Regions from separate parts of the Desulfosporosinus acidiphilus SJ4 genome, predicted to be linked through region 2. Evidence: riboswitches for the same ligand, from Rfam matches in the RefSeq annotation. Region 2 holds a riboswitch; the other holds the start of a gene.

Region 1 (8,338 bases), 1.6 Mb from region 2:
GTTAGTATCGGTACTCCTGAATCAGTACCTGCAGGCAAATATGCTCAGGATTCTTTGAAGAACCTCAAACTATGGGATGCTATCCATTCCAAACTGGTGCAAGCCAAAGACGTGTCCCAGGTACTTAATTACGTTGAAACAGGGAATGCGGATGCAGGTTTTGTTTACCGGTCGGATGCCCAACAATCGACAAAAGTTAAAGTTGTTGCAGTTGTCCCCGATAACACTCACTCTCCTATTGTTTACCCGGCAGCTATTATTGGCGCGACGAAAAATCAACAGGCCACTGAGGATTTTCTTAAGTATTTACAAAGTTCCGACGCTCAAAAAGTCTTTGTTAAATACGGCTTTAAGATTATAAAATAATTGAATCTAGGTGAGTCCTATGGATTTTAGTTTTGTCCCTATTATATTATCACTGAAAGTAGCTCTGGCAGCTGTTATCATTGTCACCTGTTTTTCAATTCCCATAGCAGGACTCATGGCTCGGCGGGAGTTCTGGGGTAAAGATGTTGTGGAGTCAATTATTACCTTACCTTTAGTACTCCCGCCCTCTGTTATCGGTTTTATGCTGCTGGTTCTTTTCGGGAAGTACGGTCCCCTAGGTGTGTTCCTTGAATATTTTTTCCATACCAGAGTTGTTTTTACCATTGAAGGAGCGGTGATAGCGGCAGTGGTGGTTTCCTTTCCTTTAATGTACCAATCTGTAAGAGTTGCTATGGAAAATGTTGATCCCAACCTGGAGAAAGCCGCTCGTACCTTAGGGGCAAGAGAAGTGAGAGTGTTTTTCACCATTACTCTTCCTCTAGCCTGGAATGGCATTATTGCCGGTTTGGTTCTTGCTTTTGCCCGGTCCCTGGGCGAATTCGGAGCAACCTTGATGATTGCCGGCAATATACCCGGCATAACTCAAACCATGCCCCTTGCGATCTACTTTGCCAATGAATCGGGAGACATGCGTACGGCGAGTATCTTGGTTATCATCATGACTGCTTTTAGTTTTCTGGTGATTTACGGGTTGAACCGCTGGGGGAAAGGATCGCGGCGGAGTTCGCGTGGAGGTGGGACAAATGCTTGAGGCTCATTTTAAAAAGAAACTGCCTTCCTTTGAGCTGGAGGCTGATGTCTCTATCAGTAATGGTATTCTTGCACTGGTCGGACACTCCGGTGCCGGCAAAACGACATTTTTGCAATGTGTGGCAGGTCTTCAGACGCCGTCTTGGGGAGAGATTAATATTTCGAATAAGACTGTTTTCTCATCTGAGCTTGGTACGAATGTCCCCATCCGCAAGCGGCGCATTGGTTATCTCTTTCAGGACTATGCACTATTTCCTCACATGACTGTGGAGAAAAATGTCTTGTATGGCAAGCCTAAAGAGGAAAGTGTCTCCGAAAAAGTTCTTACTGCAGGCGATGTCTTGGAAATGCTCAAGATTACTCATCTCCGGAATCGCTATCCGGATCAGATTTCGGGAGGAGAAAAACAAAGAGTCGCCCTTGCTCGAGCCTTGATGACGGAGCCGGAATTATTGCTCTTAGACGAACCTCTCTCAGCTCTTGACCAAAACACCCGGAGCATACTCCAACAGGAGCTGCTTAGGCTTCAAGCCCAATGGAAAATCCCCTTTATTCTCGTGACCCATGATCGGCAGGAAGCTGAAATGTTGGGAGACCAAATTATTAAGATAGATCAGGGCAAACAAGAAATAATCAAGGGGCGCAGCAAACGAGAAATAATTGGGGAACTGAATAGAGCTTAACAAGTGAGATAATTTTCAGATGTTACTCAAAATGACATTTAAGACAATATTTTCAGATAATGCATTAGATTAAGTTGGTTAAACAAACGTACGGCGAGGATAGAAATTTCGCAGTATAGTTCCCGTGAATTTAATAGATAATCTCCGAGCCAGGAGGACCTAAAGAGCGTATGATCGTTCCATGGTCGCTGGACAGGATTTTAATCCTCAGGGTATCTCCGGAAACGGGTATGCCTTCACGTTTTTGAAAAGGAGCAGCGCGTCTAAGCCGAATGAATACCGGTCTATTATTACTGGCTCCCTTTTCCGGGGAGCCATTAGTTTTTTTGCTGGCCAAGGATGGTGAGAGGAGGCCGTGAAAGCCAATGAACTTAAGAGAAGATAAGAATGAGCTCCTGTGATCAACGGGGAAGTTGGTACCCTTAATTTTTTGCCGGAATGTAGAAAGGAGGATATTTTGAATACTCTGTTCAGAGGTTTGGATTTTTCTCCATTATTAATTTCACTAAGGGCTGCAACCTTGGCAACCGTTGTGACATTTTTCTCGGGAATTGCTGCAGCAAGTTTTGTTTCAGCTTACCGAGGCAAATTCAAGGGTTTGATTGATGGAATTCTGACGCTGCCGCTGATCTTACCCCCAACTGTCGTCGGCTTCTTGCTGCTTTTGGTATTCGGCAAATACGGGCCTTTGGGGAAATTGTTGCTGGCCATCGGAACCACCGTGATCTTCTCTTGGCCTGCCACAGTTATTGCCGCTTCGGTGGTGGCCTTTCCGCTGATGTATCGAACGGTGAGAAGCGCTTTTGAGCAAATTGATCCATCAATTGTTTATGCTGCCCGCACTTTGGGTGTCTCTGAATGGAAGATATTTTGGAAGGTAACAATTCCCCTGGCCTGGCCAGGGGTGGCAGCAGGTACGGTATTAGCTTTCGCCAGGGCTCTGGGTGATTTTGGTGCTACACTCATGATTGGCGGAAATATTCCAGGAGAAACATTGACGATTCCAGCCGCTATCTTTTTTGCTGCTGAAGGGGGAGATATGGAAAAGGCCTTGTTATGGGTAATTCTTATCTTTATTATTTCGCTGATGGTCATGACCTTAATGAATTACTGGTCTGATTACCAGCGTAAAACGATTGCAGCAAGCGCAGGGAATAGCCATGGAATTATGCGTTGATATTCGCAAGAAATTATCCGGATTTGAACTTAATCTTAATTTTGAAACCAGTGAGGATGTTTTAGGCCTCTTGGGGGCTTCCGGCTCGGGGAAAAGCATGACTTTACGATGTATTGCCGGCATTGAGACCCCTGATTATGGACAGATTGTCCTTAATGGCCGGATTTTGTTTGATTCTCAAAAAGGCATTAATCTGCCTTGTCGTCGAAGAAGAATCGGGTATGTATTTCAAAATTACGCCTTATTCCCTCATTTGACCGTAGAAGAAAACATTGGTTTCGGGATCGGAGAGCTAAGGCGCAAGGATCAAAAGGCGATTATCAAAGAAATGGTAACGATGATAAAGCTGGAAGGTTTGGAAAAGAGATACCCCAGCCAACTCTCAGGGGGACAGCAGCAGCGAGTGGCTCTGGCCAGAGCCTTAGCCACAAAGCCGGAAGCTTTGCTTTTAGACGAACCTTTTTCAGCCTTGGATGATTATCTCAGAAACCATATGGTCAGGCAATTAACGGAGACCTTAGGGAAGTTTCCGGGAGCAGCTGTATTCGTTAGCCATAACATGGAGGAAGTTTACCGGGTATGCCGGAACTTAGTGATCCTCTCACGAGGGATAATTGAAGGGAAAGGAGGGACAAAGGAGGTATTTAAGGCTCCGCCCTCACTGGCGGCAGCTCAATTAACCGGCTGCAAAAATATATCTCCGGCGATCTACATATCACCCTTTGAGCTGAAGGCCTTAGACTGGGGTATTACTTTAAAAACTAACATAAAACTTTCGCAAGACATTAAATATGTAGGTATTCGTGCCCACTTGATAGGTGCTGTTTCAGATGAAACAAAGGATAACGTGTTGCGCTGTTGGCTTAATTTTGCAAACGAAGCACCTTCCAGAATAACGCTTTATCTATTTATAGAAAAAGAAAATCCGGGGCAGAGAGGCCATCAGATTGAGTGGGAAATTACCCCGCAAATGTGGCGGTTTATGAAGATTCAACCTCAGCCATGGAAACTGTGGATTGACCCGGAAGACTTAATTATAGTCTGAATATTCCTGATAGAGTGAGGAGAGGGAGGAAAAGGAAATGTTTTCTGGAATAAGAAAAAATAGAAGAAGTCGTGTTATTTGGGGACTGATGAGTTGCTTATTCATTTTCGTACTGTTTATTTCCGGGTGCTCAGGCAGTGCCAAGGAAGCCTCGACATCCACAAGCGGCAGTGCGAACCAGAGCAAGCAGGTTAAACTTATGATTTCTACGGCTCCCAGTCTGAAAGGTTCCTTCGAAATAATTAAAGGCTTGTATGAGGCCAAAAATCCGGGAGTAACATTAACATTTAATTACGGCCCGTCAGGTTCTCTGCAAAATCAAATTGAGCAAGGTGCCGCCACGGATATTTATATCTCCCAGGGCAAGCCTCAGATGGATGCTTTGGAACAAAAAGGGCTTATTAAGAAGGACTCCAGAGTAAATCTTTTAGGGGATGAACTCGTTTTAATTGTAAAAAAGGACAATACGTCCATTAAGAGTTTTGAAGATTTGGCAAGACCGGATGTCAAGAAAATTGGTATTGGTGAAGCCAAATCAGTTCCGGCGGCTAAGACCACTCAGGAAACCCTCCAAACGCTTAGGTTGTGGGATGCTTTACAATCCAAGATGGTGGTAGGGAAGGATCTAATGCAGGTTATGGCCTATGTTGAGACGGGAAATGCCGATGCGGGTTTTGTCTGGGATACCATCGCCATCACTTCGGATAAAGTGAAAGTTGCGGCCACGGCGCCCGCTGACTCTCATTCACCTGTTGTCTTGCCAGCCGCCATAATAGCGAGTTCTAAAAATAGCGATGATGCTGCTAAATTCTTAGCCTATTTACAAAGTGATGAGGCTATGAAAATTTTTAATTCCAATGGTTTTGCTAAAGTCAAATAATTATGAATATCGGGGGTGAATACAATGCTGTATATCAGTGATGAAACGATTGATCGCTGGCTCAAAGAAGATGTTCCGTATCTCGATTTGACAACGCGCACGCTTGGTATTGGGGACTCAAGGGGCAAGATCACTTTTAAGGCCAGAGAGTTTACGGTGTTATCAGGGGTTGAGGAAGTAGTAAGGATCTTTGCCAAAGTGGGAATCACCCCCCTGCGATTCCTGCCGTCGGGATCTGTGGTAAACAAGGGGGACGTTTTTATTGAAGCAGAAGGAATAGCTTCAAACCTTCACATGGCTTGGAAATTGTCTCTGAATATTCTTGAATACTCTTCAGGCATTGCCACAAGAACAAAAAGGATGGTGGATAAGGTTAAAGCTGCCAATCCTAAGGTTGCTGTGCTGGCTACGCGCAAATCGTTTCCCGGGACTAAAGAACTGTCAATAAAGGCGATCCTTGCCGGGGGGGCTTTTCCGCATCGCTTAGGGTTATCGGAAACAATATTAGTGTTTAAGCAGCATATGGTTTTTCTGGGCGATATCAAAGATCTAGCGCAAAGAGTAGGAGATATTAAAGCGCATGCCTGTGAGAAAAAACTCATTGTTGAGGTGGAATCCATAGACGATGCACGTCTTTTAGCTGAAGCCGGCGTTGATGGATTGCAGTTTGATAAAATACCTGCCCCTCTTTTAAAAAATATTGTTGAACAAATCAGAGAGATAAATCCTCATATCACCCTTCTTGGAGCAGGTGGCATTAATGAAGGAAATATTGAGGAGTATGCTCTTACGGGAATTGATGGCCTTGTAACCACTTCGGTGTATTTCGGAAAACCTTCTGATATTGGAGTGACGATGGAGCAATATTAAGTTGTGTGCTTTACCGCCTCTCCATGCAATGAGTTCACTCTTGTGGGCGAAGCTGCCTTCCTTTGAGGTTTATCGTGTTCGGGGCAGTTTCTTCGGGGTAGATTATTGAAAATGAGAAAGGAGCGAGATATCAATGGAGTGGTTGACCTTAACGATTGATGGGAAAGAAGTTTGCGTTCCCAAAGGGACAACGGTCCTTGAGGCCTGTCGCCTGAATAATATTCCGATCCCTACCCTTTGTCATAATCCGGAATTCACACCTACCGGATCTTGTCGTTTGTGTGTTGTTCAAATTGAAGGAATGCGCAATTTGCCCCCGGCTTGTGCTACTCAAGTTACCCAGGGGATGAAAGTGGAAACTCAAACCTCAAAAGTAAGAAATGCTCGCAAAATGATTCTGGAATTGCTGGTGGCTAATCACCCCCTGGATTGCATGACTTGTCAAAAGCTTGGGAGCTGTTTGTTAGCTGAGTATGCCTATGAATACGGTGTCAAAGGAAAAGTCTTTCAGGGGGAAAAACGCGATCTTCCCATCGATGATACCAATCCCTACATCTTAAGAGACCTAAACAAATGCATTCTCTGCGGAAAATGTATCGCCACCTGTGAGGCCGTATCTGAGCGCAATGTGATCGGGTTCGCTTATCGGGGATTTAAGACTAAGGTCTCCACGTTTATGGATACGGATTTAAAAGATTCCGATTGTGTCTACTGCAACAGGTGCGTTTCTGTCTGTCCGGTAGGAGCTCTTATGGATAGGAATACGATTGGTAAAGGCAGAGAGTGGGAATTAACGTCGGAAGAAGTGACTTGCACGTTTTGCGAGTCAGGCTGCAAATTCAACCTTAAATTAAAAGATGGAACGATGATAGGCGTTACTGCAAAGTCAGCCGCTAAAGGTCGTCCTCTATGTCTAAAAGGCAGAATTGGTTCCGATTTCAGGTACAATCCTGACCGTACAGACAGGCCCTTTGTCAAGCAAAACGGAGAATTTGTTCAGGTGACCTGGGGTGAGTTTTTAGGTCTTGGCGGTATTCTGGAGAAAATAAACTCACTGGCCTAGGGGCTTTATTACTGCCGCACACACTGGAGTCATTTTTATTTTTCTTAACTGTTATCTTTGTAACGTTAACAGTAGGCTGTATCGGACTTTTAGTATTTAAGAAATAATCGAAATCCGTTCTTTTAAATTATTCAATCTCTGATTTCACTGTGTATTTTTGTCGAGTTCATCTAAAACATTTCTCAAGGCTAATATGCCAAACATTGTTTTAGGAAATCCGGCTGTAGGGGCTACCAACATAATGGCATGCTCGATTTCCTCTTCCGTACAGCCGCTCGTCAGCGCTTTTAGGATATGTGTTCTTAAAGCATAGGGGTATTGGCACTCCGTTGATAAGGCTACTTTAATTAACCAACAGGTTTTTTGATCAAGGGGGCCTGATTCATGGACCAATTTGCCATAGTTTTCGTAGGCCTGATAGAGATTTTCATGGGTTGTTGTAAAATACTTCAGGTTTTTTTCAATTGTGTCCAGGTTATCGAAATAATCTTCCAAAATAGTTTCCCTCCTTGTTTTAATCGGCAAATAGTTGACGTATTAATTCATTATCCCGGTAAATGTTGCGGGATTTGAACGTAAATTTGCACTGACTGGGGACGGGTCGATAACGATAGCGTCTTTAAATTCCGGGGCAAAGAGATCATTAACTTAACTCCGGTAAAAATTGTTACTTTCGGTAAGCTTAGGCTTAATTTGCCCATAAGCTCGTTCAATTTATTCCTTTTAACAGCTTAGGTTTATTCGATAATTTCCAGGTGCATAGGTGGGACACCCCCTTGCAGCTTCTTGCAGCTTCTGACAAGGAGGTTGATTAGGCGATTCTTGCGGAATTCCCTCAATATCTGATATACTTTATGTTTAGGATAGCATCTCTCGGAATATTAAATATTACGTCAAAGTATAGAAATGAGGGGGAAGACCTTGGCACAGGCTTCACAACGTATTCGTAACTTTTCCATTATTGCGCATATTGATCATGGCAAATCGACATTAGCGGATCGACTGATTGAATATACCGGGGCTCTTAGTAAACGGGAAATGGAAGAACAAGTTCTCGATTCCATGGACTTGGAGCGTGAACGGGGAATTACGATAAAACTTCAGGCCGTACGGTTGAGTTATAAAGCCAAAGATGGTGAGGTTTACGAGTTAAATCTTATCGATACGCCCGGGCATGTCGATTTTACCTATGAGGTGTCCAGAAGTTTGGCGGCCTGTGAAGGAGCCTTGCTGGTGGTTGATGCGGTTCAGGGGATTGAAGCGCAGACTTTGGCGAATGTTTATCTGGCCTTAGAAAACAATCTGGAAATTATTCCGGTAATTAATAAAATTGATCTTCCCAGTGCAGAACCTGAGCGGGTTCAGCAAGAAATCGAAGATGTAATCGGACTCGATGCCAGTGATGCCATCTTAGCTTCCGCTAAGGTGGGAACCGGTGTGGAGGAGATTCTGGAGAGAATTGTGACTATGGTTCCTGCTCCCCAAGGGGATGATCAGGCTGCTTTGCAAGCCTTGATTTTTGACTCGAAGTTTGATGCCTATA
Region 2 (8,338 bases):
TGAGAAATCTTCCTCCTTCTTGTGTCACCCAAGCGACCCAGGGAATGAAAATCGAGACTCAAAATGCCAAAGTCCGGGCAGCCCGCAAAATGATTTTAGAGCTATTGGTTGCTAATCATCCCTTAGACTGTATGACATGCGAAAAAATGGGAAATTGTTCGTTAGCTGAATTTGCTTACGAGTATGGAGTAAAAGGTGAGGTATTCGAAGGGGAAAAGCGTAGTCTCCCTGTGGATGATGCAAATCCTTTTATTATAAGAGATCCGAATAAATGTATCTTATGCGGAAAATGTATCAAGGCTTGTTCCGAAATCCAAGGGAAAAGCAGGTTGGATTTTTCCTTCCGTGGTTTTAATACTCAAGTGGGTCCTGAGTTTAATCTTCCTTTGCAGGAGTCTGAATGCGATTTCTGCGGTTCTTGTGTCTCAGTCTGCCCGGTGGGTGCACTGACCGAAAAACAAATGGTTGGGAAAGGTCGTCCCTGGGAAATTACAAAAGTTCAAACCACATGCCCCTTCTGTGGGGTGGGCTGCAACTTTGACCTAAATGTCAAAGACGGAAAGGTTATTGGGGTAACCTCGAACCCGCAGGCTCCTGTCAATGGCAAAGCCCTTTGCGTCAAAGGCCGTTTTGGGATGGACATGATTTATAGCTCCAGACGTGTAACAACACCTTTGATTAGAAAGGACGGAGTCCTGGTTCCAGCGGATTGGGATGAAGCTTTAGATTTGGTTGCTTCGAAGTTCCGTGAAATTAAGGATACCTACGGACCTAATTCACTGGCAGCCTTGAGTTCAGCTCATTGTACCAATGAAGAAAATTATTTAATGCAAAAATTCATGCGCGCGGTGATCGGAACCAATAATGTTGATCACTGCGCCAGGACCTGACACGCTCCCACTGTGGCCGGTCTGGCCACTTCATTCGGATCAGGTGCTATGACAAATTCAATCAATGAGATTCCAAATACTAAGTGTATGTTCGTAATTGGTTCAAATGCAACGGAGGCTCATCCGGTAATTGGAACCAAGATGAAGCAGGCATTGGCCAAGGGTGCAAAACTCATTGTTGCCGATCCTCGCTGTATTGATTTGGCAGAGTGCTCAGATATATGGCTGAGACTTCGCCCGGGAACTGATATCGCCCTGATTAACGGGATTATGAATATTATTATCGCTAATGGCTGGGAAAATCGTGCCTTCATTGATACACGGACCGAAGGGTTTGAAAAGCTTAAAGAAACTGTTCAGAACTATACACCTGAATTTACCAGTCAGATTACCGGTGTGCCGGTAGAACAACTCGTTGAAGCTGCAAGAATGTATGCAACGGCTGAACGGGCGCAGATTTTCTATACGTTAGGGATTACAGAACACTCTTGCGGTACAGATAATGTAATGAGTTTAGCAAACCTTGCTATGCTGACCGGAAATATAGGCAGGGAATCAACTGGGGTCAATCCGCTGCGCGGGCAAAATAACGTTCAAGGCGCCTGCGATATGGGAGCTCTGCCCAACGTATATCCGGGGTATCAGCAAGTCAGTAACCCGGAGGTTCGGGCTAAATTTGAAGCCGCTTGGGGAGTTCCCCTCGACCCGAATCCTGGTTTTATGATTCCGGATATGTTTGAGGCTGCAGTGAGCAAACAACTGCGTGCTCTTTATGTTATGGGTGAAGATCCTGTAATGACGGATGCGGATGCCAACCATGTACGCAAAGGTTTAAAAGCTCTGGATTTCCTTGTGGTGCAGGAAATTTTCTTATCGGAAACTGCTCTGCTGGCTGACGTTGTTTTGCCGGGGGCAAGTTACGCAGAAAAGACAGGAACCGTTACCAATACAGAGCGCAGGGTCCAAATGGTTAATCAGGCCATTAAACCCTTGGGGAACGCCAAGACTGATGGGGAAATTATCTGTGAACTTGCCAATCGGATGGGTTATCCATTCCCCTATTCTTCCGCGGCAGAGGTTATGGATGAAATTGCTCAGCTCACTCCTCAATTTGCCGGTATTTCTTATGCCCGACTGGGTACCCAAGGACTGCAATGGCCGGTTCCCAGTATGGAGCACCCTGGAACTAAGTTCTTGCATGAAGGAAAATTTAATAGGGGCAAAGGACTTTTCGTTCCCTGTGAAAATCAACCACCTAAAGAACAGCCTGACGCAGAATACCCATTATTGCTTAGTACGGGGCGGAAACTTTCCCTTTACAATGTGTTTACTCAAAGTTCAGAAGGGTTAGTTAAAAACTCTCCGGAAGAGTTGGCAGAGCTTAACCCTGCTGATGCCAAGCAACTGGGAATAAGTGACGGTGAAGTTGTCAAGGTGGCCTCTCGTCGGGGTGAGCTGAACACGAAGGTTAAGGTAACAGAACGTGTACCTTTGGGTATGATATTTATGACACTTCATTATACGGAGTCGCCGACCAACGTTCTAACCAACGGAGCCTACGATAAAGTCACCAAGACGTATGAGTACAAGGTTTGCGGAGTAAAGGTTTCAAAACTTTAATAAATGAATGAAAACAGGGTCTTCGATGTTCGAAGGCTCTGTTTCTTTGTAAGGATTGACCATATTAGAAGTTTTCTCTTTGAATCAATGATCACGTTAAGTCTGGTTTACTACGTGACATAAGGAGTTTGAACTAGTATATTGTAAGGTATTAAAGGGCTGGCAGTTTAGGAAATCCTTTTGCAAGTAAGGCTAATACGTGTGAAGACAGTGTCTTTGTCCTACTATCAGAAAGTATAACTTTTGGTTAAATACTGCAAGAAGAGTTTATACGTGCGAAGACAGTGTCTTCGTCCTCTGGCATAAGTGCAACTAACCTGCCGCTTTCGCCAGAGGCTTAGCGCCAGCTAAGTTTTCTTTATCTAACATAAGAGGGATTAACCTGCCGCCTGCTAAGTTCTCTTTAATCTAATTCCTTAACGAATAAAAATGAAGTTTATACAGTTTTTAAGTGGGGCTGTACCGGAACTTGGCAGCACCCTTATTGAGTCCCCATCTGAAGCCCCGATGTTCAGCTTTAGCTGAACGAGTTCATTAAATTACCGATTTATGAAAACATACGTTATGATGATTCTTTAGAAAAGTAGGTTAGATAAGTGGAGGTTTTTAATCAGTGACAGACCTTGGCATGAAAAGACCACAACCCAAGCTAGAGGCCACAGGAATTTTATTGGCGGGAGGAAAAAGTTCACGCATGAAAAGGAATAAGGCCTTCCTGGAATATGATGGCAAGCCTCTTGCGGGGCGTGCTATAGAAGTTTTAGATGCGGTATTTTCCGAAGTACTGATTAGCAGTAATGATCAGGAACTTTACAAGAGATATAATTTCCCCGTCATCCAAGATGAACTACGTGATCAAGGACCTCTGGCAGGACTATATCAGGGTTTGAAGGCCGCTACCTTTAAATCTGTTTTTTTTGTTGCCTGTGATATGCCGTTTCTGCAAATAGAGCTGATTCGTTTTCTGTTTCGTTGGGCATCGGATTATGACATAGTAGTTCCCCGGATCGGTCCGGTAATTCATCCGCTTCACGCTTTTTATAATCGGAGCTGTCTCCCTGGGATTATAAAAAATCTTGAGGCCGGACGCCTCAAGATTAGGGATCTGTTTCAGGATTACTCTGTCAAATATGTGGATGAAATTGAGCTTAAAGGTTTTTCTGATTTAAGCCAGGTGTTTTGCAATGTGAATACTCCTGAGGATTGGTCCGAAATCCTTAAACCATAATTCGCTCAGGACAAGTATAAATATTCAGACGTTGCTCCCGGGCAAAGCCAATAATGGTGATGTTTAAGGCTGACGCCTGGGATATAGCCATATCAGTTGGCGCTCCGCGGGCAATAAGAATAGGAACCTTCATTTTGGCGACTTTAAGAAGAATTTCCGAAGATACTCGCCCGCTAAAAAAAATAACATGGTTATCCAGTTGTAAACCAGAACGAAAGGCACTGCCATTAAGTTTATCAAAAACATTATGCCGCCCGATGTCATAACTCGTTAAAACCACTTGGCCTTGATACCCCACACCGCCGCTATGAATTCCTCCCGTTGCTTGAAAAAGCGGAAGGGGAGACTGCAAAAAAGCGGTATAACCATAGGCTTCTGTAAGCGTGATACTGTGTTTTGAGGTAAGAGGCTTTACCATCAGTGCGTCGTTGGCAAAGCAAAATGAAGCTCGGCTTTTTCCACAGCAAGCCGATACAAAACGTTTGGTCATTAGTTCCTTTTGCAAAAGACAAGGTTTCCCCTCTACCCAAACTAAATGGTCCTTAGGATCTTGACGAATTTCAGAAATGTCCTCAGGAACTCGAATAAAACCTTCATTTAGCAAAAAACCCAGGGTGAGTTCTTCAATTTGTGAAGGGGAGCATAATAAAGTAGCGATTTCTTCTCGATTAAAGTGAATAGTTAAGGGAATTTCTTGAACCACGCAGTCTTCAACCTGTTCGAGCTGCAGTCCTTTTGCTTTTAATATGGTATAAGTCACTATTTCGTTTTTCATGTCAACCTCCTCATACCTTCTACCTCCTAGTTTACATTATTTTTAGAAAAACCAAAATCTTTTTTTAATGTCGAAATAATAGCGTTTTTATGGATATTGATAAAGGAATTTTGAAATCATATCTCGAATGAATACATAATAAATGGTTACAACGATACAAACTAATTAACAATTGAATGCTCCGAAGCTGGTTTTCCTAAGGCAAGGCTATGGCGACCAGACAAGTGTCTTAGACACTCGGGTATTGCGGGAAACTGTAATATCTCCTATTGGAAAGGAGTCTGTTGAACAGGAGGAAGTAATCCCCCGGTTATTTACAGACCGTGTATTTAAGAACAACTTGGCAATTGCAGCGCAAACTATACTTGCGCCGGCCAAGTTTTTTTGTGCTAGAGGAAAGTAAACTTTTGGCAGTATACCGCAAGAAGGGTTAATACGTGCGAAGACAGTGTCTTCGTCCTCTAGCATAAGTGTGCAAGGCAGATACTGTTCATGGACGATAAGTTCACGAGCTTGCTCACCACACCGCAGTTCATTATGCATACTCCTGTAGTGTGGATTGGCTAAGTGTCTCTAAAACCATGAACGGGTACAGCATGAAAAGGGGGATTTTATGCAGGATCAATTTCGCAGGCAAATAAATTATCTGAGGATTTCCATAACTGACCGTTGTAATCTCCGTTGTAAATACTGCATGCCAAGTGAGGGTGTAGCTTGGATGCCTCATGAGAATATCCTTAGCTATGAAGAAATCCTCCGTATCATGAGGATTAGTACGCAGCTTGGCTTCCATCGTTTTCGTATTACCGGGGGAGAACCTCTAGTTCGTAAAGGTATTCTGGAGTTTCTTGGGAAAGGAGCACAAATTCCTGGGGTCGATGATTTAATGCTTACTACCAACGGACTCCTTCTTCCAGAGATGGCTTTTGGTTTAAAAGCGGCGGGAGTTCAACGCGTGAATATTAGTCTTGATACAATGAATCCCGAGCGGTTTGCCGAGATTACCCGTGGCGGAGATGTTTCTAAGGTGATTCAGGGCATCTTCCGTTCGCTTGAAGCAGGCTTGAACCCTGTAAAAGTTAATGTTGTGGTTGTTCGTGATTTTAATACACAAGAATTGCCCGGCTTTTTAACCCTCGCTAAGCAATATCCGATTCATATCCGTTTTATCGAACTCATGCCCATTGGCACAAGTTCGGAACGACGAAGTGATTTCGTTTCTATCCAAGAAATGAAAGAATTGTTAGGAGTTAAACAGTATATTCCTACTAAGGAAGTCCCAGGCGGGGGACCAGCCGAATATTTTCGGCCGGATGACTATAAGGGTAGTATAGGGTTTATTAGTGCTTTGAGCCGACATTTTTGTAATACTTGTAATAGAATACGTTTAACCCCTGACGGCAAACTAAGGCCTTGTTTGCATAATGAACGGGAAATTGATTTACTTGAAGGATTGCGAAATGGAAGTTCAGATCAAGAACTGTTGGATATTTTTGCACAGGCAGTTTGGTATAAGCCAGCGGAGCATCGTATGAATGAAGAAGCTTTGCAGGGCCATCGCATTATGTCCCAAATCGGAGGTTAGAAAATGGAGGATTTAACGCATTTTGATGAACAAGGCCGTGCTCGCATGGTCGATATCAGTGATAAAGCAGAAACTTCCCGTGTTGCCGTGGCTCATGGCAATGTTTTAATGCAGCAGGATACCTTAGAACGTATTCGCGCCGGACGTATTGCCAAAGGAGATGTCTTAGCAGTTGCGCAAGTGGCAGGAATCATGGCGGCCAAACAGACCTCGCAGCTAATCCCTATGTGCCATCCTTTAGGCATTACCGGGGCAAAACTAAGCTTTCATTTGAAAGACCCTGGAGAAGTTGAGATTGAGGCCATCGTTAAAGTTCAAGGAAAAACAGGAGTGGAGATGGAAGCGCTCACTGCTGTCAGTGTCGCCGCACTGACTATCTATGATATGTGTAAAGCCATTGATAAATCTATGACCATTGGAGAAATTTATCTGGTAGAAAAACAGGGCGGAAAAAGCGGTCACTATGTACGGTAAACGTGAAACGAAACGATGGCACAAGGTCATATTTGCGAAAATAATTAGAGACTGAGAATTATCAAAGATGGTTAAACGATGGTTTAAAGATCCATTTAGAGGATAAGGATTTAATCAATCTTACGGGTTTCGTTGTTATTGAAGGTAAGAAAGATCGATCTAAAAGAAATGAGGCGCCATATATGGGTAAAATCGTTGCTGTATGTATTAGTGAACGAAAAGGAATGCGCAAAAAAAATATAGGTGAAGGTATCTTGAAAGTGAATTTTGGCCTGGAAGGGGATGCTCACGGCGGAAATTGGCATCGCATGGTCAGTTTGCTGGCAATGGAAAGTATTAAAACGATGCAAGACAAAGGGTTAGATGTTGGTCCGGGAGATTTCGCCGAGAACTTGACGACGGAAGGGTTAGAATTATGTACTCTACCCATTGGAACAAAGCTAAGAATTGGTGCCACAAGTATTGGTGAAGTAACGCAAATTGGCAAGGAATGTCACTCGAAATGCGCGATTTTTTATCAAGCCGGAGATTGTGTGATGCCGAAGGAAGGGATTTTTATTCGTTTACTGGAAGGCGGAGTGGTTCGAGTAGGCGATACTATTGAGGTGATAGAATAATGGTTCGGGTTGGAATAATAACGGCAAGTGATAAAGGTTCCCGTGGAGAACGAGAAGATCTCTCCGGTCCTGCTCTTAAAGAGTTGGTTCAAGAGATGGGATGGGAAGTTGCTGAATATACAGTGCTTCCCGATGATCAACGTCTTTTGGAAAGTACCATGCGTTTGTGGACGGATGAAATTAAGCTGGATCTGATATTAACCACGGGGGGCACAGGGTTTTCTCTCCGCGATGTCACGCCAGAGGCAACGTTAGCAGTCGCTGATCGATTAGTGCCCGGTATAGCAGAAGTGATGCGCCAGGAAAGCTTAAAGGTGACCCCCAAGGCGATGTTAAGCAGAGCTGTGGCTGTTCTCAGAAAACAGACCCTTATTATAAATATGCCGGGAAGTCCTAAGGCGGTTCGTGAATGTTTCTCAGTGATTTCCCCATCCTTACCGCATGGTATCCAAATTCTCAAGGGTGAAACCAGTGAATGTGCGACTCCCGTTAAGCCGGAATAGATTCAGAATCAAGGGGCTTTCACATAGTTGTGGAAGTCCCTTGGCATACTATCAGACTCTTTTGCCGATGCGCGGCCTTCGGGCATTACCGAGTTTTCCATAGAGAGCTCTGCTTGTCACTCTTGTCCAGAGTTTAGCGTATGATATCATAGACGTGGCTTGAAAGGTGATGACAACAATGATTAAAGCCATTGCGTTTGTTGATTACGAAAATATCTGGACGGGTTTACTTGAACGAGGCCATGAATTGACTCCGGAACAATTAGTGCAATATCTTCAGGTTTATGCCAAGAAGAATGATATGGATTTACAAGCCATCTACTTGTACGCAAATTTTGATCGCGAGGAGTTTTGGCGGACTCAAACGACCTTCGAGAAAACGAATGTCTTTACAAGACACGTATTTAGTAAAAACAATTACTCTAGTACGGGATTGCGCCACAACGCAGCGGATTTAGAGTTGATGCTGGAAGCCCAAGAAATATTGCTTACCCGGACAGCAACCTTTGATCTATTTTTACTGATTACAGGTGACGGAGATTTTCTCTCTCTATTACGCAAAATCAGAGCCTGGGGGAAAGAAGTGAAGGTTGTAGGGGTTGGCGGCAGTGTTCATCATTCTCTACAGCCCTATTGTGAAGGGGAC

What was found. Region 2 has a riboswitch for molybdenum cofactor ahead of moaA (GTP 3',8-cyclase MoaA). Riboswitches for the same ligand answer to the same signal wherever they lie in the genome.
Region 1: linked by a shared signal. The riboswitch ahead of modB (molybdate ABC transporter permease subunit) and the one ahead of moaA (GTP 3',8-cyclase MoaA) in region 2 are both predicted to bind molybdenum cofactor.

What each region holds. Positions count from the first base shown of each region.
Region 1 covers NC_018068.1:4,179,122-4,187,459, reverse strand. Annotated here, with positions in the region: gene modA (molybdate ABC transporter substrate-binding protein) at 1-366, shown strand, start outside; gene modB (molybdate ABC transporter permease subunit) at 386-1,078, shown strand; gene DESACI_RS19195 (ATP-binding cassette domain-containing protein) at 1,071-1,760, shown strand; molybdenum cofactor riboswitch at 1,891-2,032, shown strand; gene modB (molybdate ABC transporter permease subunit) at 2,218-2,937, shown strand; gene DESACI_RS19185 (sulfate/molybdate ABC transporter ATP-binding protein) at 2,921-3,982, shown strand; gene modA (molybdate ABC transporter substrate-binding protein) at 4,020-4,862, shown strand; gene modD (ModD protein) at 4,887-5,732, shown strand; gene DESACI_RS19170 (NADH-quinone oxidoreductase subunit G) at 5,866-6,795, shown strand; gene DESACI_RS19165 (carboxymuconolactone decarboxylase family protein) at 6,940-7,290, opposite strand; gene lepA (translation elongation factor 4) at 7,717-8,338, shown strand, end outside.
Region 2 covers NC_018068.1:813,029-821,366, forward strand. Annotated here, with positions in the region: gene fdhF (formate dehydrogenase subunit alpha) at 1-2,510, shown strand, start outside; gene mobA (molybdenum cofactor guanylyltransferase) at 3,124-3,738, shown strand; gene fdhD (formate dehydrogenase accessory sulfurtransferase FdhD) at 3,728-4,513, opposite strand; molybdenum cofactor riboswitch at 4,681-4,811, shown strand; gene moaA (GTP 3',8-cyclase MoaA) at 5,127-6,098, shown strand; gene moaC (cyclic pyranopterin monophosphate synthase MoaC) at 6,102-6,572, shown strand; gene DESACI_RS03825 (MOSC domain-containing protein) at 6,755-7,189, shown strand; gene mog (molybdopterin adenylyltransferase) at 7,189-7,692, shown strand; gene DESACI_RS03835 (NYN domain-containing protein) at 7,874-8,338, shown strand, end outside.